DNA from 4 places in the Bacillus sp. ABA4_010 genome. Region 4 is predicted to be linked to each of the others. Evidence: riboswitches for the same ligand, from Rfam matches in the RefSeq annotation. Region 4 holds a riboswitch; each other region holds the start of a gene.
What was found. A riboswitch is a leader RNA that binds a small molecule or an ion and turns the genes downstream of it on or off. The one in region 4 is predicted to bind cyclic di-GMP.

Region 1 (7,928 bases), 360 kb from region 4:
GCATATGCTTCTTTCAGACGAAGCTCAATCGCTTAGAGCCGGATTTGAAGAAGGAGTGGAAAAAGTTAAGGGAGCGAGTAAAAAAGCGGAACATACCTTCCGAAACATATTCGATGATGTCATTCCCTCTCAAGATACCCCAACACCGGAAGCAATGGCTCCCTACAACGTCTTAAATGACGAGACCGTTCGAAATAAACTGAATGAAATCGAAAACCAGCTTCACTAATGGAGCTGGTTCATCCATGAAGAAAGGCTCTGGCCCAACTTTCAATATTACGGTAGGACCATACGGTTGGAAACTTAGTGCTCACTTTTAGCCGCCAGCTTTAGCTGTGTACCGCCATGCCCTGTCAGTAATAACGGAGCTTGCTTAAAGACGATATTGCCAACTTGATATCCTGCATAGCTTCCGACACGATTGCCGACCATGAAGCCAAGGAAAGAACCGACAATTGTGCCAAGCCCAGGAAGAACGGCACTTCCTAATACCGCGCCATACTCCATACCTGCCATGATGCCAATGGCCCCTGTTACATTACGTGTCGTATGTACACTATAATCAGACGTCGTCAATTCCCTTTTCATATAAGATTGGGTATCCTCTAGTTGGGAAATTCCTCCCGATACAACACCTGACCAAAATGATGCGCCTCGATACATAAAGAAAACCTCCTTTTATTTTTAATAGGGTGCCCTAAAAGAAGAGTTCTATAACCGAATGAATCTTCCATGATAGACCCCCTTCTATATAAATCGATTTAGAAAGTTGTTTGCATCAATGATGGTAATGCTTCTCGCTTGAATGAAGATGTGCGGAATGAGTAAGGTGAACCTATATAAAAGCGGGATTACCAAAAAAACGAAACGCCAACCTCTATTGTAGAGAAATGGTCGTTTCGTTTTTGGCTGTGCGATTAGCGGGATGCTTTTGGCGGCTGACATACGTCACATTTACGCTGGTGATTATCTTTGAATTTCTTAAACGTTTTTTCAAAGTTACTTCCACATGAACATTTAAAAAGTAATTTTTGAGAAAAACCGTGATATTCCGTCGTTAATAACTTACTGTCTGAATTGTTTTCAACAAACTCTTTAATTTTACCGATTGTCCATCGTTTATTCATTTTGTTACACCTCCATATTCTCTAAGTCTGCGGAGGCTTTCTTCGGCATCCGTTCATTTAGAAATCATTCTAAAGCTCTTAATTATAACATGAGCCTATACACAATGAAACAGATGAGGGGAATGTCTGAAAAGAGAAAAAAACAACCTCTTTTCAGACATTCCCCTCAAAATGGATCGTGACGAAAATTCGTGAATACTGCAGGTTTTGATACGCGATCCATTTCATATGGAACAGAAAAAACTATTTGATGAAGGATTTAGGACTTATTGGACAGCTCTTTTTTTAGAAAAGCATAGGATTAAATTTTAAACTTGTTCACAAGGGCCTTTAATTCTTCTGCCATCGTGGCAAGCGATTGAGCCGATGCTTCAATTTCTTCCATCGATGCTAACTGCTCTTCTGTCGATGCAGCGACTTCTTCAGAACTGGATGCATTCATCTCCGCTAATCCTGAGATTTCAGACGCTGATTGTGACACCACTTGGAGGCTTGCTGACATTTGTTGAACCGTTGCCGTTACGTCTTCGATTTGTGGTGCTATCTTTCTTGTGCTGCCTAATATTTGAACAAATTTATTAGATGTTGCTTCTGATATTTCGACACCTTGCTTCGCATTTTCCATTACTTCATTCATAATTGCAACAGACTCTTCTGTATCTTTTTGCACGATGTTCACTAAGTCAGCGATGCTTTGAGCGGACTGCTGTGATTGCTCCGCCAGTTTTCTGACTTCATCCGCTACAACCGCAAAACCTTTTCCATGTTCGCCTGCTCTTGCCGCTTCAATCGCTGCATTTAAGGCCAATAAATTCGTTTGTGCGGCAATGTTGCTAATGACATCTAATATATAGCCGATTTCTTTCGAACGCTCAGATAAATTGGAAATCACTTCATTCGAACGGCTGACTGATTCATGGATAAATCGCATTTGTTCTAAATTTTTCTCGACAAATCGTCCGCCTTCTTCCGCTTCAACAGTTGTTTCGTTCGATAGACGGGCTACTTGATCAGAGCTTTGAGAAATTTGGACAATGCCTTCAAGCACTTCTTTCAGAGATTTGGAGTTTTCATCAAGTCTTAATGTCGTCGCTTCTGCCCCTCCAGCAATTTCTTGAATCGCCGCGGCCACAGTTTCGGCTGCTCGGTTGGACTGGCCGGCACTTGCATTTAATTGCTCCGCAGAAGCTGCCACTTGATCGGAATTAGCCGCAATTCCTCCAATCATCTCACGTAAATGCTCCGTCATTTGCTTGAATGATTCATTTAAATCATATAGCTCATCTTTCCCTTTAATACGCACCATTTCAACATTTAACTGACCTGCTGCTACTTTTTTCGTTACCTCATTCAACTTAATAATGGGGGTAGAAATTAAATGTGAGCTAATGAATCCATTGGCTATCGCTATTAATGAAGCGATGATGCTTAAAATCATCACTTGAGTTAACACATCAGCAGAATGCTCTTTCGTTTCCTCTACTCGCGGAATCATAATATCGTTTTTCAGCCAACTGCTCATCGACTCCGTGTTTTCTGTCAGTTCTTTGCTAATTGGGACAATTTCTTTTAACCCTTGAGCAACCGATTGTTCTTTATCGATTCCAGCTGTATCTATAGTGCGGTTAGTCGTTTCTCGGAATTCTTCATTCAATCCGCCGATAGCATTCAGCCGATCTCTTGTTTCTTGTAATGTAGCAATCTCGTTTCCTTTTTCAACTAACGCATCAATTACGGCGTTCGCTTCATTGAGCTTGTCTCGATATTCTTCCTCTTCATATAGCATATAGGCCCGGTAGTAACCGATTTGCAAAGCTGTATACGTATGAATTTCTTCTGCAATAGACCGCAACTCTGCCACTGTTCCTAATAAATAATCGTAAGACTCGTTCATCTCTTTCGCATTTTTATAAGAAAAAAAAGATGCCAAACTAAAAATAAGAGTGACGAGGAGGAAACTGCTAATGAGCTTTTTCTTGATTGTTAATTTCATCTTTTTATTACCTCCAAATACTTTTAAGTGGTGCCGACTTTTCAATGAACGCCCGTTATACTATTGCCTTTTATTGTGAGACCCCGCAGGACGTATTGCGATCCAATGACCGGGTGTTACGTTTGAACATAAAAAAACTGCTTCGTCCGTTAATGAGAGGCAGTTTAAAGGAATCTTTGTCAAAAGAGCAGCTGGCTGGCGTTGTCATTGAGACATTAGCCCCTGTAGCTTTGCGTCCTATCCTTTAAGATAGTTTGCCTATATTTAATTGTTCACTCAATCATTTTTCTCACTTATAGACTATTAGAATATTACTACAATAAGGCGTAGTTGTATAGAAATTAACGCTTTTCTTCCAAGTAGAAAATCTAATGTCCTATTTTTATAACAGAAAAAAGGACACAGGTCTCTTAACCTATGCCCTTCTTTCTACGAACTATATAGATCGATTTAGAAAATGATTATTTCAATCCTTCTAAATACTGCAGCTGAATCATGCCTTCAATGTTGTTGCTCGGAACATAACCTGCTTCTTGGCTAATATCAGCCATTTCTTGAATAACCTGTTCGTTCACGTCTGTTGTGACTTCTAAACGTGATAATGCTGCTGATACTTCTTCTTTGTTCAATTCTTTTCCAGTCAATTCTTTTAAGTGTTCCATCACAACCGTTTGACTTTCTTCTGGATTGCTTTGGATAAAGTCTACTGCTTTTTTATGTGCCTTTAAATACGCAGCGACATATTCTTCTTGTTCTTTAAACGCCTTACTTGCGGCTACAACGGTGTTCGTAGATTCTTTCCCCCAAGCAAACTCATCCCAGTTCAGCAAAAGCTTTCCTTTTGCTTGTGTTTCCAATACATAGCCCCACGGCTCTTGCGTTGCGGCTGCATCTACCGAGTTTTGAATGAATAGTGAAGTCGTATCAGCCGGAGCTGCTGCATAAAGTTCTACGGTGCCTCCATTGGTCGTTGGCTTTAAGTTCACGTCTTGAAGCGCTTTACGAAGCATAACGTCCTGTGTGCTTCCGATAACTGGAATGGCTACTTTTTTTCCGTCTAAATCTTTCAAATCGCTAATGTTGGCTGCTTCACTTGCTACGAGAACAGCTCCGCCGTTAACCGCTCCTGAGATTAAGTGGTACTCTGGATTTTTTACGTAAAAGTTTAATAGAGGACCAGGACCGACTGTTCCAACATCAATCGCTTTTGTCGCCATTGCTTCCATAAACAATCCGCCATTTGTGAACGTCTTTGTTTCAAGCTTTACCTCTTCTCCAAACTCCTCTGTAAAATAACCTTTTTCTAACGCTACGATTGTCGCAATATGAGTCAAGTTAGGAAAATAGCCGATTTTGACCGTTTTTTCTCCCGATGATTCTCCTTCTGTTCCTGACGATTGGGCGCATCCGCTCAAAATTCCAATAAATAAAGCGGATAAGAGCAGCGCAACTAATGATTTTTTCCCCATGTTTGTTTCTCCTTTTATATGACTATATTTTTTAACGTTGGCTAATCCCCCATTTTAATTGAACATTTCGTTCTAAACGGGAGAACACGACATTATCAACAATCGTTCCAATAACCGCGATGATGATCATGACAGAAATCACTAAGTCCATTTGTCCAAGTGATCTTCCCATTTCCAGCAGCTGACCAAGTCCGCCGCCCCCACCAAGCAATTCTCCGGCCATTAATGCACGCCAGGAAAAAGCCCAGGCAATTCGCAATCCGGAAATAATTTGTGGAACGGAAGCAGGTAAAATGACGGTACGGATAAAGTGAAAACCGCTTGAACCATATGTTTTGGCGACACGTTGATAGAGCTGCGGAACATTTTTAAACCCGCTTGTGGCATTAACGGTCATGGTCCACGTCGCCCCGATTGTGACGATGAATAAAATGGACAAATCATTCAGCCCAAACCAGATGATAGCGAGTGGAAACCAAACAATACTTGGAATAGACTGCAAAGCGGTGACGATAAATCCGAGTGTATCCTCGACCAGCTTATAACGCCAAATGAAATATCCGAGAATAAGACCTGTAATAATCGCAATCGCAAATCCAAGCACAATGCGTCCGAGACTTTTTAAAATGGCCCCTGTTATTTGGCCGCTGACGATACCGTTAAACAATGTTTCAAACACTTGAGTTAAGCTTGGAAACATAAATGACGGGAGACCTGAAAATTTAGATGTGGCTTCCCATATCGCCGCTATGATTGCGATGAAGATGATCCGTCTTAAAGCTGTAGTCATCCCCCATTTCCTCCTTCAGCACTTTTTCAATTTCTTCCTGTAAGATGGACAGCACTTTTTGCTCGGTATTAAGGGTAACGCTGTCCGGCATGACGCCATCTTTCGTCGACGGAACAGAAATGATTTGCTTAATTTTCCCTGGACGAGTCGCAAACACGACAATTTGCTCTGATAAAAGAACCGCCTCGCGAATATTGTGCGTAATGAAAAAAATCGTCACCTTCGTTTTCCGCCAAATATCCAGCAACTCTTTATGCAGTACCATTCTCGTCTGTTCATCAAGCGCAGAAAACGGTTCATCCATCAATAAAATATCCGGTTCCATCACGAGCGCTCGGGCGATTGATACCCTTTGCTTCATTCCGCCTGAAAGCTGATGCGGATATGCGTCTACATACTTGCTAAGATGAACCATTTTTAAGACATCGAGTGCTTTTGCTTTCGCTTCTTCTTTCGGCATCTTTTTCAATAAAAGTCCATACGTTACGTTTTCCAGTACTGTTAACCATGGAAACAAACCTGCTTCCTGAAACACGACGACCCGTTCTGGACCCGGCTTTGTCACCTTTTGACCAGCGACTCGTATTTCGCCTTGATCTGCTTTATCAAGTCCTGCAATTAAGTATAAGAGGGTCGATTTCCCACAGCCTGATGGGCCAACAATGGAGACGAAGCTGCCCTTTTCTACTGACAGGCTTATATGATCGAGTACCTTGACGCTCTCTTTTCGCTCATTGACAAAGCTCTTTTCAATGCCATCTATCGTTAAATACATGAATTCACCCCGCCATAATTCCGATTGGATTAATATACTTTATTCTTATTTACTAATAATGATTAATCCTACTGTTTTTGTCAACTATAAAAAAATAAAAATTCTAACTTTTTAAACAAAAATTTTTCAAGCTATGATCGAGACTGTCTTTGCGATGCGTTTTCTTCTTTTTTATGTTGGCAAATTTGAATACATGTATCGCTAACAATGGGCATGAAAAAAGAATTCATTCGAAAAGAAAACATATTCTTTCCTCTATTTCATGCTCATATGGTAAAATAGATATATATATTTCCTTGAAAGGATTTTGATACCATGCTTGCTCAAAGGAGCATCTGGCACAGGCAAGATTCATCGTATACGTAGCGTTTTTGTTGCTCATTCGACTGTAGTCAACAAAAACGAAAGTGGGCGACATTATGTTGGAACAACGACCTCGTTATTCCTTTTGCTATATATAGGGTGGTAGTTAGTTGATGAAACTAACTGCACATAAAAGGGCTTTCGCTCTTTGCTGTATATGGCGTAGTTAGTTTCCAAACGGAAAAGATCAAAAAAACTAACTACGAAAGAGGAATAACTATGACATGGATTCGTTGGCGAGAAACAGGTATCATTATTTTAGGTTCATTTATATTGGCGGCAGCCTTTTATCACATACATGTGCAAAACCATTTGGCTGAAGGGGGCTTTATCGGCATTGCTTTATTAGTGAAGCAACTCTTTAACATTTCCCCGTCTATCACGATGCTGCTGCTCGATATTCCGTTAATTTTACTCGGTTTTAAATTACTTGGAAAACGGCTTGTCATAAAAACGATCATTGGCGCAACTTCTTTCTCTGTTTTCTACGCATTAATGGAGCGTTATTCTCCGTTTGAAGTGAACTTGTCACAAAACTTGTTCATCGCAGCGGTCATTGGCGGTATTCTTGTAGGATTCGGTCTCGGATTGATTTTACGCCACGGCGGTGCCACGGGTGGAGATGACATTTTGTCTATCCTTATTAGTAAACTATCCCGTCTTTCAATTGGAAAAGTATATTTCCTATTTGATGGTATCGTTGTATCGATTTCACTTATTTACTTGAACTGGCATCAAGTTGCTTATACTGTTCTATCGATTGCAATCTGTGCCTATATAACAGATTTAATCATGACCTACCAAAAGAAAGATTCTGCTGAAAATGCAAACGCATATATATAAGAAAAAGTCCGCCATTTCGGTGGACTTTTTCTATTGGCGCTTTTCTTTTTGCAGTGCGGCGATGGCAAACAATAACAAATACCTCTCCTTCGGTGTTAATCTCAGCCATGCTTTCACTTTGTATAGCATAATAGCCCTCCCCTCCTTCTTAACTGCCTACATCCACCTCGTGAAACGATAAGAGTGGATGAACTATTGCGTTCTATCCATTTTTTTCCCGGTGCATACATCCCTAAACTTTTCTAAAAACATAATCGTTCGGCAAATTCCTCAGAAAACCGTTGATATGACTTTGTTTTCAAGAAAAGAACGACGGATTTTCTCGCATCATGTATAATATTAGAAGAAAATGAAGAAAAAGGTGTCTCATGTGGCTCATTCATCACTAGCATGCTGACACAAAAGTATGGAGGAGGGATTTCGTTGATTTGGCTATACATTGCGTTATTTATTACCGCTCTTATTATGGGCATACTGAACGTTTCTCAATCGATCATCATTGTTACTTTTATTGGATTTCTCATTCTTTCATTATGGCTTTCATTTTATCCAATTTTATTTGAAAAAG
Region 2 (7,928 bases), 830 kb from region 4:
GCTTATTTTGCTCTTTCAATGTTTCAACTGTGTTGTTTTGCTGAATAGCAGCCGCGGCAATCTCTTGGGTCGTCGCGACACTTTGCTCAGTAATCGCTGCAATTTCTTGAATAGAAGAAAGAGCAGTATCCGATGCTTTCGCAATTTTTCCAGAGCTTGCAAAAATGATATCAGATCTCGTTTTAAGCTGTTCAACCGACTCAAAAATTTCATTGAAAAGGCGGCCATTATCCTCTACAATTTCTACCCCTCTGACAATGTCTTCAAAATCTTGTTCGTTAAGTTCTAAAACTTTGCTCGTTTGTTTGTTAATCTCATTGATTGTATCTGAAATATCTTTAATAGAAGAAGCCGTTTGATTAGCTAGCTTTTGAATTTCCTGGGCAACAACTGAAAATCCTTTTCCTGCTTCGCCTGCACGTGCAGCCTCAATGGAAGCGTTCAATGATAATAAATTCGTTTGAGCAGAAATATCCCGAATTAAATCGATGATTCTGTTAATATGCTCTAACTTATAATTTAATGCCGATAGATTTTCTTTCGTCGCTGCTCCATTGTTTTTAATTTTATTAATTTGGTCTGAAATAATATTCACTTGCTCAGACCCTTTTTCAGACAGTTCACTCGTATGATGCGTAAATTCTTTAATTTGTTTCGTTTGTTGATCCATGTCTTCAATAGCTGCAGACATTTCAGTAGTCATATTCGAGATGTACTCGATATGCTTCGCTCTTTCTTCCGCTCCATGTGCTTCTTCGTTTGTTCCGGTCGCAATTTGACGAGATGCTCCTTCTAACTCTTCAAATGACACAAGAAGAGTATCGCTCGTTTCATTGATAGTTTCTGATTTTTCTCTTACGCTCTCAATGATATTCTGTAGATTTTGTCTCATCTCTTCGAAGCTGGCCGCTAATAATCCAATTTCATCATCACGTTTTATATTAATCTCGTGACTCAAATTTCCTGATGCAATACTATTCGCAAAGTCCGCTAAACGCTTAATAGGACTCGAAATACGGTTTCCAATATAAAACGCTAAAAGACCGCCAAGTACTACAGCCGCAATAAGGAAAATAGACGGATACAAAATCATCTGCTTTTGCAAATCCATGACGAAGGTTGCATCCATATCAATTCCGATAATAGCATCGGCATTATCAATTGGGAGGAAAAACGATTTATGTACTCCCCACTTATCTTCATAAATATCACTGGACACTTCGCTTTTTTGCTCGAACGACTGTTTTTGATCAGCTGTAAAAGGCGATTCAACCATGAAATCTTCACTGCCGTTCAACGCCACTATCACATCTTGACCATTTACCCGTGATAACACATACACATACTCAATACCTTTGCGTGCTTCTATGAAAGTATCTAAGTATTGCTTTAAGTCATTACCGTATTCCTCAGGATTTTCCATTACCTGCTCGATAAAGTCACTATCCAGTCCCCCAGCTAACGTCCTTCCATTTTCTTGCAGTCTATTATCAAATTGAGATAATACATGATTATTTGTAATAGAATTCATAACATTTCCTAAGAAGCCACCGATTACAAGTGCAAAAATAAGAAAAGGGACTAAAAAACTAACAACAAGCTGTGCTTTAATCGACGTTTTAGGATGTAACAAGGGAATTTTTTTCATCGGTTCTTCTCCTGAAAAGTTTTTAATTGCTTCATTTGAATGAACTGCGTCAAATCTAGCTGTAACACTTTATTGTTTTCTTGTAAATCAGGGCTCTTAAAGAAAACAATCGCGAATGTTCGATCATTTTGAGCATGAATTTCCCGATATTCTAAAAGATGTGTGAATTCTTTTTTAAACGCGCTATGATCTACCTTCTCGACAAGAGACTGTGAAACATTCGATGGAATTTCTGCACAACAGAAGCTGTAAACAGCTGTATCCATTTCTTCCATCACAGCTTTCCAATCAGGACTTGTTCCAAGGAAGTAATGTTCATATACGTTACATCCGTACGCGTAAAAACCTAAATCCGTTGTTCCAGCTCCTGCAAAACGCAACGGGTTCACTTCAATTGGCACAACACGGCTCCTATGCTTCTTGATCTCAAAATGAACTGGATAATTTTTTAAAGGAACAACTTCTTTCAATTTCATCATAAATGAAAGAATATCATCATGAATCTCTTCGATTACTTCCTTCGAGGTGAAATAAATCCGGTCAGACGTATCATATTCGTCTTTGAATTGCCTTTTAAACATGTTCAAAATCACTGGATTTCCTTCATGATCAAAGTAACCGTCTACTGCATACTCGTCGCCTTGAATCCATTCTTCGATTAAAATATGATTCCCATTGATGACATTTTGATTGTAAACATTTTGAGAAAGAATAAAATCGGCATGGAGTTTATCAAGAGCTTGGTTCCATTCGTCTGCATTTTTGATTTTGTAAACTCCGACACTTGAATAGCCCATCGTTGGCTTGATGACGACTGGAAATGGAATACGTTCTGTGTCCAGTTTAAACAGCTCAGCAATACCGACCACTTTATAAAAATAATCAGGATATATGTTAGAAAGAAGACTTCGGAGTTCCCCTTTATCTTTCAACGTTTTTGACCACAGATATTGCTTACTATCAGGTGCATTCGCTTCAAGTAAAGTTAAACAACTCTCCGAATTCGTTAGCAAACGTTGTTGATCATTCCATCTAGTGAAAAAATCTTCTGCGCGTAAGCCGGATAATTCACTTGAACTCTCTTTATCTGTTTCCTCTTTTAACACAGGAATTTCAAGTTTCTTTAACGTTTCGACTAAAAGGGGTGAAATAATTTGTTCATTAATGATAATCATATAACCATTCCTTTCCTAGCTGATTGTACATTCAATTCGGATTCATCGTTGCTGCGAGTCGATTAGCATTGGCATCCCTTCATTATCGCTACTTTCCGCCTAACACTTTTTCTGTTCACCAATTTTAAGCTCGGGGTTTTGCTGTCATAAAAAAACCACTCCGAAAAAGAGTGGATTCATACATTGTTCAACAAAATGTATTCCAGCTTCTTCGGTAACCCGGCTGCCATTGCATCACGCTTTAGACCCGTGGCTTTGCGTCCTTGCTTTTCAACAAGTTTGCCTTTATCGGAAAATAATAATGAAATGAAACACAAGACTATCTTAGTATAAATAAGAATAAATATCTACATTTTTCTACAAATAACTGGATTTTTTTCTTTAAAATTCGACATTCACCACTATTTTCATAGGTATATTGTTTTATATAGATTTACTTGCATAATTCGACACCTCTTCATTCAATCGAGAAGTACCACCATCATTGATTCAGACAACTTAAGTTTTCTCTCAAAGCTTTAGAACATTTAGTATGACCACTCTTTAGTGATGTCGAATGTCCTAGGTCGATTTATATCAATGAAAGAAGGTTTAGCCCAGACTGTTCTATCATATACATGAAGGAGGTTCGACTTACTATCGCGGAGGTGACAAAATGGTAAGAGTGGTATGGGGTGTCGACTCGGCGGCAAAAGTAACGGAAGAGTTATTTACTTGTGTCAAAAACAAGCTCGGTTATCCGAAATATTGGGGGCGTTATTTGACTGAGATTTCAAACGTATCAGATGGTTTGACAAAATCAGAGATTACCTTTCTCCGAAATCGAGACATCAAAGTCGTCCCTATCTATAACAAATTAAAGGAAGCGGTAGGCTATACCGAAGGAAGAGCTCGAGCCGTCAACACACTGTTTCACGCACGAAGACTAGGGATTCCTAAAAATAAAGTGCTATTCGCAAATATTGAGGATTACTTTGAAGTAGATGAAGCATGGATTCGGGGATGGGTAGAGGCGATGTATCCGAGCGGGTATCGACCTGGCATCTATCAAGATCCGGTCAAAGGAGCCTTTTCAGCTGCTTATTGCGAAGCCGTTCAAAATAATCCACTCGTCGCCGAGCAAACCATTCTTTGGAGCTGTATGCCAAGACCCGGTACAACAAAAGAACAGCGCGCTCCAGCTTTTAAGCCAGCTGCTCCAAAATGCAAAGCCAATGTTTGGCTCTGGCAATATGGAAGAGATTCTTCGATTTGTCCAGTCGATACAAACCTTGCGAATCGGAGATTATTAGATTACTTGTATTAAGAATAGGGCTGTCTGAAATGGAATCATCCTCCTTTTTCAGACAGCGTCTTGAAAGCGGACGTCACGAGCGATACTAAAGTACGGATCAGTTGTCCATGGTACACAAAGCAAGTTTGGGCCATCAACTAAACTCATTTATTCCACTAGCTGTCTTGCTTCGATAAAAAGTGCCTGAATAAATTTTTTCATATTAATTCGGCTCTGATTACTCGCTGTTTTGTTTTTATTCTCCAGCTCCAGCATTTTCTTACGCACTTCGGAAAAGTCAAAAAACGTAGCGGAATATGCTTCAAATTTTGGATTCGAGTAGTCAGTCAAGCCGAGGGAAGCGATATGGATGAGCGCTTGATACAAAGCCCGGCGTACACGTTGCTCTGAAGCTTTCATTTCTTTCTGAATGTCGCTATCATCCGCTGTTTTCCCCAATTTGTCTACTGCAATCCCCCAAAAAATCTCTTTTAAAGAAGGAAAAATATAGGCACTCCCTAATCTTTGCTTTTCCTGCTGGAGAAAGCCCAAAATTTTGATTAAGTCTTCACTTCCGCTTTCTCCAATCATTCCTAAATCGGAAATTAAAGTGCGCCCTGCTTCTATGATACTTTTTTCTTGAAACGGAAGGATCGATCGATTCGTAAATAAGCTCAACGATTGTTGAACACCTCGAATGGACTGTTCGAGCAATATTCGCTCATTCACTTTTTTTAACGCACCTGAAATCTCAAGGCGATTCAACGGTTTTGTAATATAGTACTCCACCCCTAAGCTATACGCCTCGCCTATTAATGATTTTGCTTCCACTTGTGAAATCATCACAAATTTTCCTATAAAGTCCGGCGCGAGCATGCGAACGGTTTCAATACCATCCCTTATTGGCATAAGTAAATCTACTAAAACGACATCCGCTTTTTTAAGAAGAAGCAAATTATGATCGATAAAAACTCCATCTTCCGCTTCACCTACAACCTTTCCTAAATCCTCATCTTCAATGAGATCAGTAAGCATAGCCCGAATCGCGGGATCGTCGTCAACAATAAAATAATTCATCATCCTAATCCCCTTTGTATGATTGAATCTACTGGAATTTCTAATACAAATGTCGTTTCTTTATAATCATCTCTCAGCCAAACTTTCCCTCCCCATTTTTCGGCTGTTTGCTTTACATACGACAGACCAATACCAGTTGAAGAATTCCCATCTTCATCAAATTTAGTCGTAAAGCCCTCTGTAAAAATCACTTCCTTTAATCTCGGTGCGATGCCAGAGCCGTTATCGCTGACGCGAAATTCTACTATTTCTCCTTTACGTGTCACATCCAGACTAACATGCCCTTCCTTCTCAATCGCTTCCACGGCATTGGCTAATAAATTATTGATTAATGACAGCACACTATATACGTGGTATGGAGGATGAACACCCTTAACGTGAAGCGAAAAAGAAACCTCTTTTTGAAGCAACTCGGCATATCGCTCATTTGATCGAAACATAATACTTCCAAGCTGTTCCAACTTCATATAATCCTGTAGATCTTCAGATGATATGAGCTTAGAAAGTCCCGCATAAATACGCTCGTTATCCTTTTTAATTTCATGGATGAGGCCGGCAATTTGCAGTGCCGTCTGTGCTTCATCTTTTGCCACTTCTACCAATTTCAATTTCCGATAAAAATCATAGCACATTCGTGTGATATCTTCCGCATATTGCATCGTTTTTTTGAGCTGAACAGACTCCTCATATAAATTAGAAATAAACAACAACATTTCTTCTTTTTGCCTTCGTTGCTTTTCTTCCTCAAGTTTCACCTCTCTTAATTTAAAGATATTAAAGAAACCAAGAACAAAAAAACTTCGGATAAATGCGATTAAAACAAGTTGTTCCATCTCCATAAGTGAAATCGTTTGAGCAGTTAAAGACGAACGAATAGCCATTTCCGATATGCTCGCACAAAATTCAACAACAACTCCAAGCAAGCCAATGAGCATCGGCTTGTTATGACGTTCATTGAGCTTCGTCCAATGGAAGGCAAAAGCGTATGCAAGGTAATAGAAAAAAGCCGGAAAATGAAAATACAAAGCATCAGCTATAGCTAATTCTCGTATTCCAACAGCTAGCCCAAATCGAAAGAAGAAGACACTTGCCCCAGTGAAAAAGCCTGCAGCCATTGGGTGAATCCCTTTCCCCCACAACAGGAGCAAGAAAAAAACAGGTGTCCCTAGGCTCACCCTAAACGCATCTTCGAATGGAAAAAATTTAAATTCGCCTGCAAGAGGAACCGCCAGCATCATAATGACTAACACCCATACGCGTTCTTTCAATTTCCGTTCTCCTCTCACGATGTTGTAAACATACACATTGTACTGAAACAAGAAAAAAGTAGAAACAGTTTTTCACATTATTTTTTTATTTTTTCTCTCTCTGTATGTTTTTGTAGGTTTCCGTAGGTTCCTGTAGGTAATCGCTTACAATTCTATCAGTAAAGAACAAAAGGAGTGGGAGAAACATGAAAAAACTTAAACTTGGATTAGCGTGGCAAATTGTCATCGGGCTTTGCAGCGGGATTGTCATCGGTGCATTATTTTACGGAAACCCAAATGTTGAAGCCTTTCTTCAGCCAATTGGAGATATTTTTATTCGTTTAATTAAAATGATTGTGATTCCAATTGTTGTAGCGACACTCATTGTTGGCGTAGCCGGTGTTGGAGACATGAAAAAGCTCGGAAAGCTAGGCGGCAAAACCATTTTATATTTTGAAATTATCACAACTGTCGCCATTATTGTTGGATTGCTCATTGGAAACTTAACTCAGCCTGGAGCTGGCGTCAACATGAACGAGTTAGGAACAACCGACATCAATAAATATGTAGACTCTGCCCACGAACAGCAGAGCCATGGCATTGCCGAAACCTTTATTCATATTGTTCCATCGAATATTTTCGATTCATTAATGAAAGGCGAAATGCTCGCTATCATTTTCTTTTCAGTTATGTTTGGACTGGGTGTCGCATCGCTCGGCGAAAAAGGAAAGCCTGTTCTTTCTTTCTTTGACGGCGTAGCAGAAGCCATGTTTTGGGTGACAAATCAAGTCATGAAGTTTGCTCCATTTGGGGTGTTTGCTCTTATTGGGGTGACAGTCTCGAAATTTGGAGTAGCCTCCCTCATTCCACTCGGAAAGCTTGTTCTAGCGGTATATGGAGGCATGATTTTCTTCGTCATCGTTGTTTTAGGTCTTGTCGCGAAATGGTGCGGAGTAAATATTTTAACCCTCATCAAAATTTTGAAAGATGAAATCATCCTTGCCTTTTCTACTGCAAGTTCAGAGTCTGTTCTTCCGAAGATTATGGAAAAAATGGAGCGCTACGGATGCCCGAAAGCCATTACCTCTTTCGTCATTCCAACAGGCTATTCGTTCAACTTAGACGGCTCGACGATTTATCAAGCCATTGCGGCCATTTTTATCGCGCAAATGTATGGAATCGAGATGTCCATTGTAGAACAGCTAACACTTGTGCTTGTATTAATGGTCACATCTAAAGGGATTGCCGGAGTTCCAGGTGCCTCTTTTGTCGTATTGCTTGCAACATTGGGTGCACTTGGACTTCCAATGGAGGGGCTTGCTTTCATCGCGGGGGTTGACCGCATCTTAGATATGGCTCGTACAGTTGTAAATGTAATTGGCAACTCTCTTGCTGCTATTGTTATGTCTAAGTGGGAAGGACAGTTTGATAGCCAAAAAGCACAGGACTATGTTGAAACATTTCAATCGAAAGGCGAAACAACGGCTGCATAAAGAAACTCTTATTGA
Region 3 (7,928 bases), 320 kb from region 4:
TTTCTTGCTGAATTTGCTCAATAATATTGGCAATCTCTTGTAGCGCATTCTCGGTTTGTTCTGCAAGTTTTCGCACCTCATCCGCTACGACGGCAAATCCTTTTCCATGTTCACCAGCACGAGCTGCTTCAATTGCTGCATTTAACGCTAACAAATTCGTTTGGGAGGCGATGCCGCTAATCGTATTGACAATTTTCCCAACATCTTGTGAACGATTGCTTAAATTCGCTGTGACTTCCATCATTTTTTCATTCATGCTGCTCGTTTTTTGAGAGTGCTCATCGAGTAAGTCGACTGTTTGAATACCTGACTGGGCAACGCGCATCATGTCCATTGATTTTGTCTGTATATCATGACTTTGCTCTTTAATCTTTTGCACTTCTTCACTTAAAGATGCCATCATTTCTCCGTTTAACTCCATCAGCTCTGATTGATTAGAAGCGCCGCTGGCAATTTGCTGCATCGTCACCGCCACTTCATTCGCTGAGGCCGTATTTTCCTGCACACTTGCCATGAGCGTTTGCGATGCATCTGTGACATGTTCAGAAGACTTGTGAATATGCCTAATTAATGTTTTCATTTCATTTGTCATATTGGCAAAGCTTGCTGCCAACTGCCCAATTTCATCTTGACGACTATCGTCTGTTTGAGCCGTCAAATTCCCTTTTTCAACTTCTTCCATCGCATGTTGAAGCGATCGAATCGGTTTCATCATCTTTCGGACGAAGAAGTAGGAAAGAATAGAAGCAAGAAGGGCAATCACAAGCAAAGTGATGACAAGCGGGGACAAGAGACTTTCCGCTCTTGCTTCAAATTCATCCATTTTCACCGTTCCCGCGAGTTTCCACCCGGTTTTCTCATCCGTTTTAAACGTTAAAAGCTTTTGATCTCCCTCATATGTATAATAGACGACTCCTGCCTTGCCAGCTTTTTGCATTTGCTGATAGTATGATTCATCTAATACACTTTTTCCGCGCACGGATGAATCAGGATGTGCCATCATATTACCATTTTTATCAACCATGAACGCATAGCCGGTGTCTCCGAATTTGATTTTTTCAATTAATTCGAAGAGGTGGTTAATCTCAATGTCAATGCCGACTACACCAATTGTTTGTTCATTTGTTATAACCGCTTTAAGTGCCGTAATAACGGTTTTTCCTGTGGCAATATCCGTATATGGTTCTTCCCAAATGACAGCTCCATTGCTGGCAACGGCACGCTTATACCAGTCTTTTTCTGTCGGCTTGTATCCTTCTGGAAGCTCGGTGTCAGGGTAAAGGAGCATGTCGTTTTTTTCGGTTGCAAAATAGCTATTTAATAGATTAGGAGAGGCTTCATGGAAGCGTTCAAAATGAGACAGCACGTTTCCTTGCGAGTCCGCCGGATTGTTTCCATAGTTTTCAATGGTATCCATACTCGTTAATTGTAATAAATCTCGCTCATGTTCATCGAGAAACATGCGGACTAATTGGTCGGCCTGATCTAATGCCGTCTTCATCTGCTCGGTCGATTGGTCCACAGATAGGTCGACACTCATTTTATAGTTAATGACGGCTAAGACGATGCCTGTTATAAAAAGCAAAGCCAAAACCGGGTAAAGGATTTGTTTTTGCAAACTTCGTTTCATAGTAGTCCTCCTCATAAGATGGTAGTTGCAAGAAAAAATTATATATTTTTCCAAGATTTCTTACAAGTTCAAAAGAAAAATTGAAATTTTCAGTTTAGATTTTTCTATATAAATCGATCTAGAAAATTCGACATACCCAAAAGAACGGGCTGGATCAACGATGGTGCTGCTTCTCGATGGACTGAAGAGGTGTCGAATGATTACAGGGAACCTATATAAATAAAAGAAGGAAAATCAAGAGGGATTTATTGGACATTTAAGGAGCTTTCTTTTAATATTTTTGTATAACAGATTATTTAAAGAATCATATGTTTTTAAATACGCTTTAATTATGTCTCGTTATTCCGATATAAAAGATAATACATTTATAGATTAGAAAGCGTTGATGCATAGGCCGTTAAATGGGCACTTAGGCTGTGCGGAGCGAGTGGTGCAACCGGCTAATCCTCAATCACTACTACTTTTCGTATAGGAGGAACTTGCCATGACAACGGCTTTTATGCTGGAACATCGTCTTTCTACTCTTTCTATGAATCAACGAATCTCTTTTTTACTACAAGCCTTAAGGGAGCATGATTTTCATACGTATATTCATTCTGTTAATACCGCCGTACTGTTTCTTCAATTTGCCAAACATCTCCATATTTCTTCAGAAGTTCGAAATGGATTGATTAACTCTATCCTTCTTCATGATATTGGCAAACTCTACATTTCTTCTGCTATCTTAGAAAAGGAAACGAAACTGACAACAGAGGAATGGAGCGAGTTGATGAACCATCCTTTATACGGAGAGGTTTTAATCAAGAAATTTTTAGACGATTGTGGTGTGGACGCAACGTTTGCGTCACTTCATCACGAAAACATAGACGGCTCCGGGTATCCTTACAAATATACAGATGACCAACTTCCGCTATTTTGCAAAATGCTGCGCATTGTGGACAGCTATGAGGCGATGACGAGCGATCGTCCGTATTCTAAAGCGCTCACAAGCGAAGAGGCTTTTAAAGAATTGACGGCTTTAGCCGGAACATGTTATGACCGCAACTTAGTTGATCGCTTCATCCATATGGTGAAAAAGGAGCAACTAGATCCATCCATTTAGAAAAATCTTGAAGCGGTTCGTGTACCCTTTGAATGTTTGAGTGTGACATCCGCTTAGGTCTAGAAAATTTGGCATAACCGTTCTTTGACTATGTCGAATTTTCTAGATCAATTTATATATGAATTAAGCTAAAGATATAGAAATTAAGAGACTCTTTTTAGGAGGAAGCCGGGATGTTGGCCCAGTTTTTTGTCAATATATGCATTTTTATTACGTTCCTTTTTCTTGCAGGAATTTGGTCGAAAAAATATACAGCGATTAAACATAGTCAAGCCTATGCCGTATGGTCAGGTGGGTTGTTCGGGGTATTAGGCATCATTGTCATGCTTTTTGCCATCTCGGTCAACGAGGAAACGAGGGTCGATTTACGGCACTTAGCTCCGATTACCGCAGCAGCCTATGTCGGATGGATTCCAGCGGTTCTTTCGAGCATTGTCATCGCGATTACCCGGATTACGTTATTTGGTATGAGTCAATCGGCCATTACTGGGGCGGCAATTATTTTAACAACAGGGCTGATTTGTGCGTTGGCGGTACGATTACAGATGAACAGGCTCCCGAGAATGATGCTCCTATGCTTTATTTCTTTAATATTCATTTTTATTGGCTTAAGCATTAATTTAGATGCAGAAACAGTGTGGCAGATTTTTCCGATTCAAGTCGGCATTTCCTTCATTGGCAGTTTATTTATTTATATGACGGCCGAATATATTGAAAAGTCGAATGAACTATTTTGGCAGCTCGAAAAAAGTGCGACGACTGATTACTTAACGAACTTGAACAATGTCCGCCAATTTGATGCCTTGTACAATGAGGCTTTAAGGCGGTCGAAAGAGAAGGATGAAAAGCTATCACTTCTCTTAATCGATATTGACCATTTTAAAAAAGTCAATGATACATACGGCCATCCTGGTGGAGATGAAGTCTTAAAACAGTTAGGAGAAGTGCTCGTTCGAACTGCTCGCTCGTTTGATATTGTGTCAAGAAACGGCGGGGAAGAATTTAGTGTGCTGCTTCTTGATTGTTCGGCCGCCCATGCGTTAGAAATTGGTGAACGAATTCGCAAGGCAGTCGAAATACATGACTTTATCTTGCCTGATCAGTCAACGATCCATATTACGATTTCCATTGGAACCGCAACGTTTCCTAGCAGTGTCAAAATAGAAGGGGAGGATATTTTCCAACAAGCGGACAAAGCCCTTTACCAGGCGAAACGAAACGGTCGCAATCAAGTATGGGCATTATAATTAGAAAAATCCATAAAAAAAGGAGCTTCTTATCACAAGAATGCTCCTTTTTTCATGTGGTTTCGGTAACGTTCTTTTCATTTTAAAATGAGACCGAATCCGCTCATGAAAATAAGCACAGCCACGGCTAGTCTTAACGGTTTCGCTGGAACCTTGGCAGATAGCTTACTCCCTATAATGACACCGGGAATGGACCCTAACAGCAAATTAGCTGCTAGCACATAATTAACGGTTCCAAGTCCGGCATTTATCAGCCCTGCAACAGTCACTAAAAGAAACGCATGGGCAATGTCAGTGCCTACTAATTGAACAGGGTTCATCTTATATACATACAACATGGCAATGGCAAATAACGATCCAGACCCAACAGAAGTCAGCCCAACAATAAACCCAAATGCAGCCCCAATGAAGATTGTCAATCCCCGCTTTTGAGAGAGTGGCTGCATTTGCCAGCGATTAAAAAAGAAACGTTTATTGAAAAAAACTTGAATGATAATGGAAGTTGCTGCCAATACCAATACATATCCAAGTACATGCTTCAAAATGGGCTCTTGATGTTGCTGGAACAGTGGAAAGGCGTACAAACTAACAATGGCCAAAACAGAGCTCGGGATGCTTCCCAATGCCAAATATTTCACTAATTGAAAATCAATCGTTTTCTGTCTCCAATGCTGCACTACTCCGAATAGCTTCGTGATGGAATTGTAGATAAAATCCGTCCCTATCGCAATGGATGGTTGAATCCCTGCGAATATTAATACGGGGGTTAATAGTGCGGCTCCTCCGACTCCTGTCAGACCTACGAGAAAGCCGACGAGTAATCCCATGATGGTAATCTCGATGCTCATCTTATTTCTCCTGTCTTTATTAAAAGATAGTCTTTATTCAAACGAGAATAAGACTTTCACTCCAAGATTCAATCCTCATTATCACAGTATGATTTTATAAACGGATTGCCTCAGCTAATGGCATCATATGATAAACAATTTTCACTTACTCCCATATTCGTCTATACTCCTTTGTTTCTCTTTTCATAGATTAGTATATATGACAGGAGGTATGACAATATGCGGAGGGAAACCATTATTAAATTACAGCAAGATTTAAAAGAGTTAGAGTTTTACAATGGCGCAATCGATGGGATATTTGGACCACTAACTGAAAAGGCAGTTCGACAGTTTCAACAAAACAAGAAAATCACGGTCGACGGGATTGTTGGACCTGTAACGACAAAGGCGCTGAACGAGGCAATGGCAAAGAAGGCGAACGAGAACGAAACTCCAGTTCCAAATGGTCCGAACCCGCTTCCAATTTATCAATATCGTGTCCAAATTGGGGTCTTTCAAGATAAGCAACGGGCAGAAAAGCTTCAAGAACAGGCCAAGAAAGCTGGGTTTGACGTAGCTATTATTCCAGAACCTATTACTGTGGTCAGTCCATTCACACAAGACATTTCCATTATAGGTTCTTCTGTCTTATCCGCTGAACAATTGAATCAATTCGTTACGAGAATCAATCCTAATGCACCACTAGTAGGGAAATATTATATCGATTTCGGCAAGCTTTACGGGATTAGAGGAGATGTTGCATTCGCCCAATCTCTGCTTGAAACCAATTACTTTCGTTTTACCGGTACCGTAAACAGAACCCAACATAATTTTGCCGGATTGGGAGCAACCAGTTCTGAAAACAGGGGGGCAAGCTTCAAAACGGAAAGAGAAGGGGTGCTTGCCCATTTGCAGCATTTATTCGCCTATGCCACAACGATGCCATTACCTTCAGGGGAGCCCCTTGTTGATCCCCGGTTCAAATTTGTTAAACGTGGAAGCGCCAAAACATGGGAAGCATTGAATGGAAAATGGGCCGTTCCAGGAAAGGATTATGGGGAGACGATTGTAAAAATATATAACGAGATGAAGGAAAGAGGGTAATGGAAAAGGCCTGCTATGAGAATCTAGTCAGAATGGAAAGTTAATAGATTCGCCTATAGCAACAGATACGGGAGAGCATACAGTATAAGGAGAGGAGGGCAGTATCTGGCTGAACAGAAATAACTTAAGTAAGGAGCGCACACAATGAAAGTCATAACGATTTTAGGAACTCGCCCTGAGATTATACGTTTAAGTCTCATTATAGAGAAGTTGGACGAGTATGCCCAAACCCATATTTTAGTACACACGGGCCAAAATTTCACCTCATCATTAAGTGAAGTGTTCTTTCAACAATTAAACGTTAGACAGCCTGATTATGTATTGTTGAAGCAGCAGCAATCTCTCGGAGAACAGTTGGCGGCTATTTATGTAAATTTAGAGACTATTTTTCGAAAAGAGAAGCCAGATAAGGTGTTAGTGCTAGGCGACACAAATAGTGGCCTTAGTGCAATTTTAGCGGAAAGAATGGGAATCCCGGTTATTCATATGGAAGCTGGAAACCGATGCTTTGACCTCGAAGTGCCAGAAGAAAAAAACCGCAGAGTGATTGATGCCATCTCGAGCTTTAATTTACCATACACGCCTCAAAGTAGAGAAAACTTACTGAAGGAAGGCATCCCAAGCAATCGTATTTTTATATCTGGAAACCCGATTTATGAAGTTCTTGAGCATTATAAAAAAGAGATTGAGCAAAGTCCTATTCTTCAAAAGCTAAAGGTAGAAAAAGAAGGTTATTTTTTAGCTACGATTCATCGAGCGGAAAATGTTGATCACGAAGATCGTTTACTTGAAATTATGAAAGGCATTAACATGGTGGCGGAAACTTTCCAAAAAAGAGTCATTTGCAGTATCCATCCTCGCACTAGATCACGTATTGAAAGCACGTCGTTCCTAGAAGTTCATCCGTTCGTTGAATTCCATGAGCCCTTTGGATTTTTCGATTTTGTTAAGCTAGAAAAAAATGCCTTTTGTGTATTAACAGATAGTGGAACGGTTCAGGAAGAATGTTGTTTGTTTCATGTTCCAACCGTCACTATCCGCAAGACAACGGAAAGACCTGAAACTATTGCATGTGGAAGTAATATGCTATCAGGCATAAACGCGATGCAAATTGTAAACTGTGTTCGTATTATGGTGAATCAGCCGAAAGACTGGTCTTATCCAGAAGGGTACCATGATGAGAATGTTTCGGATAAAGTCATTAAAATATTACTAGGAGGGCTAGAAGTTGTTTAATAATCAAACCATTTTAGTAACAGGTGGAACAGGTTCATGGGGATATGAACTTGTTCGACAGCTGCTAACATATAATCCAAAAGAAATTCGCATTTTTTCAAGAAATGAATCCAATCAATTTACAATGAAACAAGAATTTGATAGTCATCCGAAACTAAATTTTATTATCGGAGACATTAAGGAAAAAGATATATTGCTAGAAGTATGCCAAGGTGTCGATTATATCTTCCACTTAGCGGCTTTAAAGCATGTCCCAGTTTGTGAAGACCAGCCAATTGAAGCGTTAAAGACGAATGTCATCGGTACACAAAATGTCATTGATGCGGCTGTTAGCTGTCGTGTTAAACGAGTTGTTTATATTTCGACAGATAAAGCTTCTAATCCCTCCAATTTTTATGGGCTGTCAAAGGCGATGGGAGAGCGGTTAATTATTCACGCCAATACGCTAAAAACAGAGACGAAATTTGTTTGTATACGGGGCGGAAATGTACTTGGGACAAATGGAAGCGTGATTCATGTCTTCAAAAAGCAAATTCAGGAAAAAGGGAAAATTGGCATTACTGACTTAGAAATGACGCGCTTTTTCTTGACTATTGAGGAAGCGATTAAACTTGTATTTAAAGCAACGTTCGAGAGCATAGGTGGGGAGATTTTCGTCATGAAAATGCCTGCATGTAAAATTCTTGACCTTGCTCATGTATTAATGGAAGCGTCCAATAAAGAAAAGGTGGAAGTGGAAATACTCGGCATTCGTCCAGGGGAAAAGATTCATGAACTGCTTC
Region 4 (7,928 bases):
AGGGCTTGTTTCCGCGCCGATGGTCATTGTGGTGGCGATTACCGGAATTGCTTCCTTTATGGTTCCTCATTATATTGCGGGCATTTCTATTCGAGTCCTCCGTTTTCCGATCATGCTGTTTGCGAGTACATTAGGTTTGCTTGGCATTATGATGGGAGTGATTGCCATTGCTATTCATTTATGCAGCTTACGTTCCTTCGGTGTGCCGTATTTAACACCGCTTGCTCCATTAAAAGGCCGCGAGCTGAAGGATGTATTATGGAGAGCGCCTTGGTGGATGATGGATACCCGTCCTCACCTTACAGGAGAAGTTAATGTACACCGTCAGTCGAAAGGGCAAGGGCCGGATCCTTCAAAAGGGGGCGAAACATCGTGAAAAAATGGCTGCACTTTCTTTGTTTTGGATGCATGCTGTTTCTAACGGGCGGGTGCTGGGATCGAGTCGAGCTTAATGATTTAGGAATTGTCACCGCAGCGGCGATCGATAAAAAAGAGGATGATCAAATTGAACTGTCGATTCAAGTGTTTATCCCGAAAGTATTAAGCAGCGGCGGCGGACAAGGTGGTCCTGCCGGTGGAGGGGATATTACATTAGTTCGGTTTCAGCAGGGAGAGAATATAGCGGATGCCCTATCCAAGCTGCAAAGTAAGCTTCCGCGCAAAATTTTTTGGGGACAGTGCAAGGTGTTTATCGTTGGTGAGGAACTGGCAAAAGAAGGCATACAAGAGCAGATTGATTTTTTACTGCGGCATCCACAGCCAAGAGAACGGGCATATATATATGTGAGCGAAGGAACAGGCAAAAAGATTCTTCATTTAATCCCGCCACTTGAGCGTCATTCGGCAGAGGTCATTCGCGAGCTGTCCGATTTACACATTGGGATGCAGGTGACTCTGCAGGATTTGGAGGAAATGCTAATAGGTGATGTCGAAGCTGCCATGCTTCCATTTATTAAACCGTTACCGCCGCAGGAAGGGAAGAAGGAAGAAGAAACGATTCCTTATATTGTTGGCACAGCGGTGTTGAAAAAGGATCAAATGATTGGAAAGATTAGTGAACGGGAAACAAGGGGGATTTTATGGTTGCGAAATGAAATGCAAGCGTATACCGTAACCGTTGAGCCTGAAGATGTGAAAGGAAGCATCTCGTTAAATCCCGTATCTGCCCATGTACAAATGGAGCCACGCATTCAAGGTGAACAATGGAAGGTGCTTGTGAAGGTGAATACAGAAGGAGCCGTTGTTCAAAATGGAACGAATTTAAACCTTAATCGTCCACCAATTATTAAGCAGGTAGAAAAAGCGTATGAAAAAAGCATTAAAGAACGAATTGAGCTCGCTCTTACACGAGTACAGCATGAAATGAAAGTGGACGTTGTTGGTTTTGGCGAAGCCTTTCATCGCAAGTACCCGAAACAGTGGAAAGAAGTGAAGGATCATTGGGATGAAGTGTTTCCGACAGTCGAAGTGACGATTGATGTTGAGGCACATGTTCGCAGGCAAGGGTATATAAACACACCGGGCGGATTGCCTGAAGACGAGGTGAAGGAAAAATGAGATGGGGTGCTTTTACTGGTACAACGATTATTGTTGCTTTCATTTTTTTATATGAATGGCCGAAAATGAAACAACAAGCTAAAAAAGACAAAGCCGCATTTGTGACGCTGCTTTTTATCGGTTTGGCCCTGTCTATATTCGACCTTCCGCATATGCCGGGACCTGTGACCTTAATTGAAGCGATTTTCAAGCCATTTGGGCAGTTTATGGAAAAATGATATCGTCTTCTATCAGAGTTGTGGAAAGGAGAAAGATGATGGAAAATGGCAAAATTTCTTCCCTTCAAATGGCTGTGATGATTTACCCTGCTATTGTCGCTACAGCCATTCTCGGTGTGCCGAGCATTACAGCGAAATATGCGCAAAATGATTTATGGCTGTCGCCGATTTGGGCTTCCGTCTTCGGCTATATAACGGTGTATATTGTGTATGAATTGCATAAGCTTTATCCGAACAAGACCATCATCGAGTTCAGCGAGCATATTATCGGCCGATTTGCAGGAAAAGTGCTCGGTTTTTTATATTTAATTTTTCTTATTCCAGTTACAGGGCAAATTCTCAGAAGCTACGGAGAATTTGTAGTGGACTCCTTTTTAGTTCATACACCCGTTAGTGTCATTATGGGATCTATGATCTTTCTTTGTTCCTTTGTCGTTCGCGGAGGGGTAGAAGTATTAGGAAGAATGGCTGAATTGCTTTTACCGTTTTTTCTCATTCCTGTTATCATCATTATTTTCTTACTGATGCCGGATTTTGAGGTCAACAATGTATTGCCAATCATGGAGGATGGGCTTGGTCCTTCTTTGAAAGGAGCCATCGTGCCTTCCGGTTGGTTTAGCGAAATTTTTCTCATGACGTTTCTGCTTCCCTTTATCACAAATAGAAAAAAAGGAAGAATGGCTGGGAATAAAACGGTTTTTGCTATTATGATGACATTAATGATAATCAATATGGCCGTTTTGTTTGTACTCGGAACAACGACAGCTACAAAAGTGTATCCGCTCATGAACGTGACGCGCTATGTGAGTCTCGCTGATTTCTTTGAACATTTAGAATCTCTTATTATGGCTGCTTGGATATTAGGCGTGTTTGTCAAACTGTCTGTTTTTTATTATGCATCTGTTTTAAGCACCGCTCAATGGCTCAATCTTTCAGATTACCGGCTTATGGTGTGGCCAATCGGCATTTTAATTGTCGAGTTCAGTTTTTGGTCGTTTCCGAGCGCGATGGAAGCTGGGCGCTATGATGTGGTGGTCTTTCCCTTTTACGGCGTTTTCATGCAAACGATCATTCCGCTGCTGCTGCTGTTTATCGCTTGGATGCGGAAGCGAAGGGTTACGGTGTAAAGAGAAGTTGGTGTAATGCGAGAAGAAATAAGGTAAGTTTTACGGGGAATTTAGTCTGAGAGAAATGAACGTAAGCTTGATAAAAGGCGGTCTGGAGATAAGCGGTGTTCTGGACGGCTTTTTCTTTGTGGGTGTTTAACGGGGAATTTTTGAGTGCATGCGTAAATGGCTTAACTTGGAAAGTATGTTGTGGTAAAATTTGTATAACAGCAGAGTGTTGTCTGTCAGTAGATGAGGTGATGATGATGTATGTTGGTGATGTAGTCGTTCAATTGATGATGCTTTCATTAATATTTTTGTTTTTTCTGTCGTTGTTTTTGTTTGTTAGAAGGCTATTAAAGAATCAATTTGATCGAAATGAAGCTTTAAAAAGGATTGAAGATAAACTGGATAAAGTTATGGAGAATCAAGAGAGCGAAAGGAAAAACTAAGAATAGATGTCTGGCTAAGGAGGGGAAAGGATGAGCGATAAAGAAGAGGAGAAAAGTGCGATTGAAACAGATGATCTTTCTAATCGTTCCCTATACGGCAGTCCCACTATCGGCGGCGCCATTGTAGTAGGCATTATCGTCATCGCCGTAATTTGGACTGCTTTCTTTCAATAGCCTCATGAATATAAACTCTTTTTGCAACTGGCGAGAGGAGTGTTTTCATTTTAAATTATTACGCCAATCAATGCCATTAAAGAAAGCCATCCATTTTTAGAGATTTTCGGTTATCCATTGATGGGAGTAACCTATCTTTTATGTGTCATTGGCATCATGTTGATTAGTTACGGCCTTTTTCAACAGTTCTTTAAATAGAAGAATCAATAAATCAAAAAAAGTTGATTTATTGATTGACGTTTTAGATAACGAGGAATATAATGAGTTTACATCAAAAAAAGTTGATGTATTAACCGCACCTCGAATGTGGGGTTGTAGTGATTTTTAAATCAAAAAAAATTGATGTAAGAGAGGAGACGTTTATGAGGACGGTTTATTTTACACCAGATAAAGGGGAGTCAATTTCATTTGACGCTTATGAGATGAAGTTTAAAGCATTAGCAGATCAACTTCGCTTAAAGATTTTGTATATACTCAATCAGCGAGGAAAAACGTGTGTTTGTGATTTAATCGACCTTACCGAATTACCTCAGTCGAAATTATCGTATCATCTTAAAATCCTTTTAGATGCAGGATTGATTCAACGAGAAAAGGTTGGCACCTGGAGTTATTATGAGCTAAACGATACAGAGGTAAAAGCAATGCTTTCACCAGAGTTGTGCTGTATTTTTTACCCTAGAGATTGAGGGGAAAAAATTTTATCTATTAAATCAAAAAAAGTTGATATAAAGAAGGAGAGGAAATCAATGAGTACTTTTTTAGATTTTTTCAAAACATTTCTCATCCTATTTCTAGAACTCACGGCGCTGTTTATAGTGATTAGCTTTTTAGTGAGTTTACTGCAGCAAAAGGTAACAGAGGACAAAATTAAACGGGTTCTTGAGCGGCCTAATAGATGGAGCGGTTATCTTTATGGGACAGGACTTGGTGCTTTAACCCCGTTTTGTTCTTGCTCGACCATTCCGATTTTGGCAGGGCTATTATCATCGAAAGCGCCGTTTGGACCATCGATGTCATTTTTAATTGCTTCTCCATTATTAAATCCTGTTATTGTCATTTTGTTATGGACGTTGCTTGGGTGGAAATTGATGCTTTATTACATAGTAATCATTGCACTATTTTCAATGTTGATTGGCGTTGTATGGGATGCTTTAGGATTTAAAAACTCTGTGAGAGATGTAAGGGTGAGAAAAGGGCACAACGAAAGTCATCATGTAAACGTACCGAAATGGAAGGTAGCCATTAAAGATGCATGGTCATTCTTTTATCCTGTGTTGCCCTTCTTACTAATTGGCGTCTTCATCGGAGCGTTTATTTATGATTTTGTTCCGCAAGATGTCATTGTCCAATACGCTGGAGGAGACCATTTATGGACGATTCCGATTGCGGCTGTGCTTGGTATCCCGATGTATATTCGCGCTGAAGCCATTTTACCGATAGCGGATGCATTAGTCAGTAAAGGGATGGGAATTGGAGCTATTATCGCCCTTCTGATAGGAGGAGCGGGAGCGAGTATACCTGAAGTTGTGTTATTGAACAAATTGTTTAAACCAAAGTTAGTGGCTGCATTTGTAGTGTCCATTTTAATGGTGGCGATGACAACTGGATTTATCGTACAAACAGTTCTTTAAAAGGAGGTGAAACCAATGATCAATAAAATGAGTACAATTAAAAATTTATTCTCAAAGCCTAAAAAAGATTGCTGCGACGTTGTATTTGAAGAAGTTGCATTAACCGATGAGCAAGCGAGTGGTTGTGAGGGTGAGAAAGAACAATCAGAACAGGAGAAGAAAGCTGAATAATCTTTTCAGTTGAACAGAGCGGCCTAATCAAATCTGAAAAAAGAAGGGAAGAAAATGACGACTGTTTCTAGCCTTCTTTTTTCGGGACATCTAGGAGCTCTTTTTGCTTATATACTCATATTGGCTTTACACAGTATTGTCTATTACGTATGCTTAGATTAATTGCTTAACTATACATAAATGGATTAAATCTGACAATATTTCCTCTGGTATACATTTTTCGACATCTTTTTACATTTTTATGATAATATACTACTAGGGCAAATTTCACGAAAGTGGGAGACGCAAAGCCACGGACCTAAAGTAATGTCGATTACCATGGTGGCCGGGTTGCCGAAATGGAGGAATTTTTTTCGCCATTTTGTTACGTGAACAATATGACTCCGTTCTCATTTGCCTAATTTATGAAGAAAGGGAAGTAGTATGTTTTGAACAAATCAGTACTTATTTGTGATTATTGTTTACCTGTGAGAAAGAGATTAAAAGATATATTATGGAATAATGGATACTACACAATTTTGGAAGCTAGTAATGGAGAAGAAGCCATCGAATACTATAAGCAATCTGCTCCACATCTCGTCATACTCGACCTTATTTTGCCGCAAGTGGACGGATTAATGGTACTAAAAGAAATTAAAACGATGAATCCGTTAGCTAATGTCATTATTTATTCGGCTTTTTACCAACAGTCAATTATTGTGGATGCCATTGAACTTGGTGCCGCGGATTTTGTAGTCAAACCTCATATTGACATGTTAGAGCTTGTTTTGCAGCCTTTGAAATATGAAACGGCTGCTATATAAATCGATTTAGAAAATTCGGTATGACCAAAGGGTGGTGATGCCGAATTTTCTAACCTTTGAATGATCATTTAGGAGGGATAAAGAACCTCTTGTGACGTTTTTCTATTAAGTATATATAGTGTATAAATAGCAACTTGATAAAAGCGTTCGAAACAGGAAGTGGATATTCATTTCTCGTTTTGAACGCTTTTATCTTTTATTCAATCATCATGTCGAAATTCCTAGATTAATAGTTGCATGTAGCGGAATAAAGAGACCTTTTGTTCTATTTTTCTTTCAAATTTATAGAAAAAAATGGTATTTTAATTATGGGATATGTTACCATTTAGTGTGTAAAGAAAGAAAGAGGGGGAAATCAAGTGAAGAGTAAGAAAATAGGTGTTATATCGTTATCTGCAGCTTTAGCATTCGGAGGTTTTTCGACGGAAGCGTTGGCGAATGAGATGAACTTGCAGGCACAGGATAAGCCGATGTTTATGGTGGCAAGCACAGAGTCAGAAGTTACGAAAGAAATGCTAATCCAAAAGCTAAAAAAATGGTTTCCAGGCAAGTTTGACCATTTAGTGAGTCAAGATTTCTATTTTGATACAGGGCATCGTTATATGGAAGATGAGGAAGGAGTCGTCCGTTATCATCTTTCATTTCATAAAGAGTCTGGAAGCAAAACAGAATACGGCGGTGCTGAGTTCATCGGGGAAGATTTAGAGCTTCAATCGTTTTATTACTCTCCAGCTGATACGAAAGACGCTCTTTTTCCAGCAAAAGTAACAGAAAAAGAGGCACTTCAAACGGCGGAAGCATTTATAAAAGCACATGCGCCAGATCGTTCGTATCGAGTCATGACTGACAATGGACGTTATCATCAAGGGTCCATGAATTTAACAGAGCCGGTTCGTTACCATTTCATGTTTGAAAAACTACATAATGATCTTCCTGTGATGGGACAAAGTGTTAGCATTAGCGTCCTTGGGAACGGCGAGATTGTGGAATTTTACGGTGGGGAACCGTCGGAAAAGAAAATGACGTATGAAGAAAAACGTGATTTATTGAGTGCGGATGCAGCTCTCGAACAAATGAAAAAGCAGTTTGACGTCACATTGCAATATGTTGTTGACTACAGCTTCCGAAACAATGAACCACAAGTCAAACTTGTGTATGGAGTAGACAAGCCAATTAACACGATCCATGCGAAAAATGGAAAATGGCTCATTGACGGGGAATTTACGAACAAACTTCCTCAAAAGGGCAGTGTGAAAATGGTTGCCGCTTCACCGGTGAAAGACACGGCGAAGCCAATTACAGAAAAAGAGGCGAAGGCCATTGCTGAAAAGCTGTTAAAGCCAGGAAATGATGATATCAAACTGCAAATTGAAGAAGTGTCGGAACGAGAAGATGACATGCTTGGCAAAACGGTTTATTCCGTGCACTACATGTATCATAGCCGTAACTCAGGCCATGGGTCCAGCATCGAAATTGATAAAAATACAGGGGAAGTCATCAATTTCTATGACATTTCCGAAGATGTGTTCGGGCCGGTGAAAAAAGAGGATAAAAAGGTCACAGCTAGCGTGGCAATGGAAAAAGCGGTCGCGTTTATGAAAAAGTATTCACCGTCTGTGGTTCATGAATATTCGTATCCAATCAGCAGTGAAGACAAGCAGACGCGCGAAGATGGCTTCCACTTCTCGTTCCCGAGAGTGAAAAACGGTCTTCCAGTCATTGGGGATGCAGTGAATGTGTTTGTGAAAAACGATGGGTCTATCTCGCAATATAGCGTTCATTCACCGAACGTCACAGAGTGGCCGAACGTCGAAAC

Region 1: another riboswitch for cyclic di-GMP. It lies ahead of ACXAEO_RS07310 (methyl-accepting chemotaxis protein); the one in region 4 lies ahead of ACXAEO_RS09100 (response regulator).
Region 2: another riboswitch for cyclic di-GMP. It lies ahead of ACXAEO_RS13250 (ATP-grasp domain-containing protein); the one in region 4 lies ahead of ACXAEO_RS09100 (response regulator).
Region 3: another riboswitch for cyclic di-GMP. It lies ahead of ACXAEO_RS07500 (HD-GYP domain-containing protein); the one in region 4 lies ahead of ACXAEO_RS09100 (response regulator).

Annotation. Positions count from the first base shown of each region.
Region 1 is NZ_JBSWUN010000003.1:1,238,400-1,246,327, reverse strand. It holds gene ACXAEO_RS07325 (hypothetical protein) at 1-229, shown strand, start outside; gene ACXAEO_RS07320 (hypothetical protein) at 304-663, opposite strand; gene ACXAEO_RS07315 (hypothetical protein) at 918-1,127, opposite strand; gene ACXAEO_RS07310 (methyl-accepting chemotaxis protein) at 1,429-3,120, opposite strand; cyclic di-GMP riboswitch class I at 3,304-3,389, opposite strand; gene ACXAEO_RS07305 (ABC transporter substrate-binding protein) at 3,582-4,589, opposite strand; gene ACXAEO_RS07300 (ABC transporter permease) at 4,621-5,379, opposite strand; gene ACXAEO_RS07295 (ABC transporter ATP-binding protein) at 5,312-6,154, opposite strand; gene ACXAEO_RS07290 (YitT family protein) at 6,737-7,360, shown strand; gene ACXAEO_RS07285 (hypothetical protein) at 7,784-7,928, shown strand, end outside.
Region 2 is NZ_JBSWUN010000003.1:2,429,596-2,437,523, forward strand. It holds gene ACXAEO_RS13245 (methyl-accepting chemotaxis protein) at 1-1,648, opposite strand, end outside; gene ACXAEO_RS13250 (ATP-grasp domain-containing protein) at 1,645-2,823, opposite strand; cyclic di-GMP riboswitch class I at 3,034-3,117, opposite strand; gene ACXAEO_RS13255 (glycoside hydrolase domain-containing protein) at 3,479-4,129, shown strand; gene ACXAEO_RS13260 (response regulator) at 4,265-5,173, opposite strand; gene ACXAEO_RS13265 (sensor histidine kinase) at 5,173-6,441, opposite strand; gene gltP (glutamate/aspartate:proton symporter GltP) at 6,627-7,913, shown strand.
Region 3 is NZ_JBSWUN010000003.1:1,279,416-1,287,343, forward strand. It holds gene ACXAEO_RS07490 (methyl-accepting chemotaxis protein) at 1-592, opposite strand, end outside; partial or broken gene ACXAEO_RS07495 (cache domain-containing protein) at 593-1,645, opposite strand; cyclic di-GMP riboswitch class II at 1,997-2,080, shown strand; gene ACXAEO_RS07500 (HD-GYP domain-containing protein) at 2,115-2,732, shown strand; gene ACXAEO_RS07505 (GGDEF domain-containing protein) at 2,906-3,979, shown strand; gene ACXAEO_RS07510 (sulfite exporter TauE/SafE family protein) at 4,057-4,827, opposite strand; gene ACXAEO_RS07515 (peptidoglycan-binding protein) at 5,047-5,910, shown strand; gene wecB (non-hydrolyzing UDP-N-acetylglucosamine 2-epimerase) at 6,055-7,146, shown strand; gene ACXAEO_RS07525 (polysaccharide biosynthesis protein) at 7,139-7,928, shown strand, end outside.
Region 4 is NZ_JBSWUN010000003.1:1,596,332-1,604,259, forward strand. It holds gene ACXAEO_RS09055 (spore germination protein) at 1-376, shown strand, start outside; gene ACXAEO_RS09060 (Ger(x)C family spore germination protein) at 373-1,557, shown strand; gene ACXAEO_RS09065 (hypothetical protein) at 1,554-1,775, shown strand; gene ACXAEO_RS09070 (GerAB/ArcD/ProY family transporter) at 1,814-2,902, shown strand; gene ACXAEO_RS09075 (DUF4083 family protein) at 3,007-3,333, shown strand; gene ACXAEO_RS09080 (hypothetical protein) at 3,364-3,507, shown strand; gene ACXAEO_RS09085 (ArsR/SmtB family transcription factor) at 3,870-4,193, shown strand; gene ACXAEO_RS09090 (permease) at 4,254-5,138, shown strand; gene ACXAEO_RS09095 (hypothetical protein) at 5,154-5,309, shown strand; cyclic di-GMP riboswitch class I at 5,559-5,647, shown strand; gene ACXAEO_RS09100 (response regulator) at 5,738-6,112, shown strand; gene ACXAEO_RS09105 (YcdB/YcdC domain-containing protein) at 6,472-7,928, shown strand, end outside.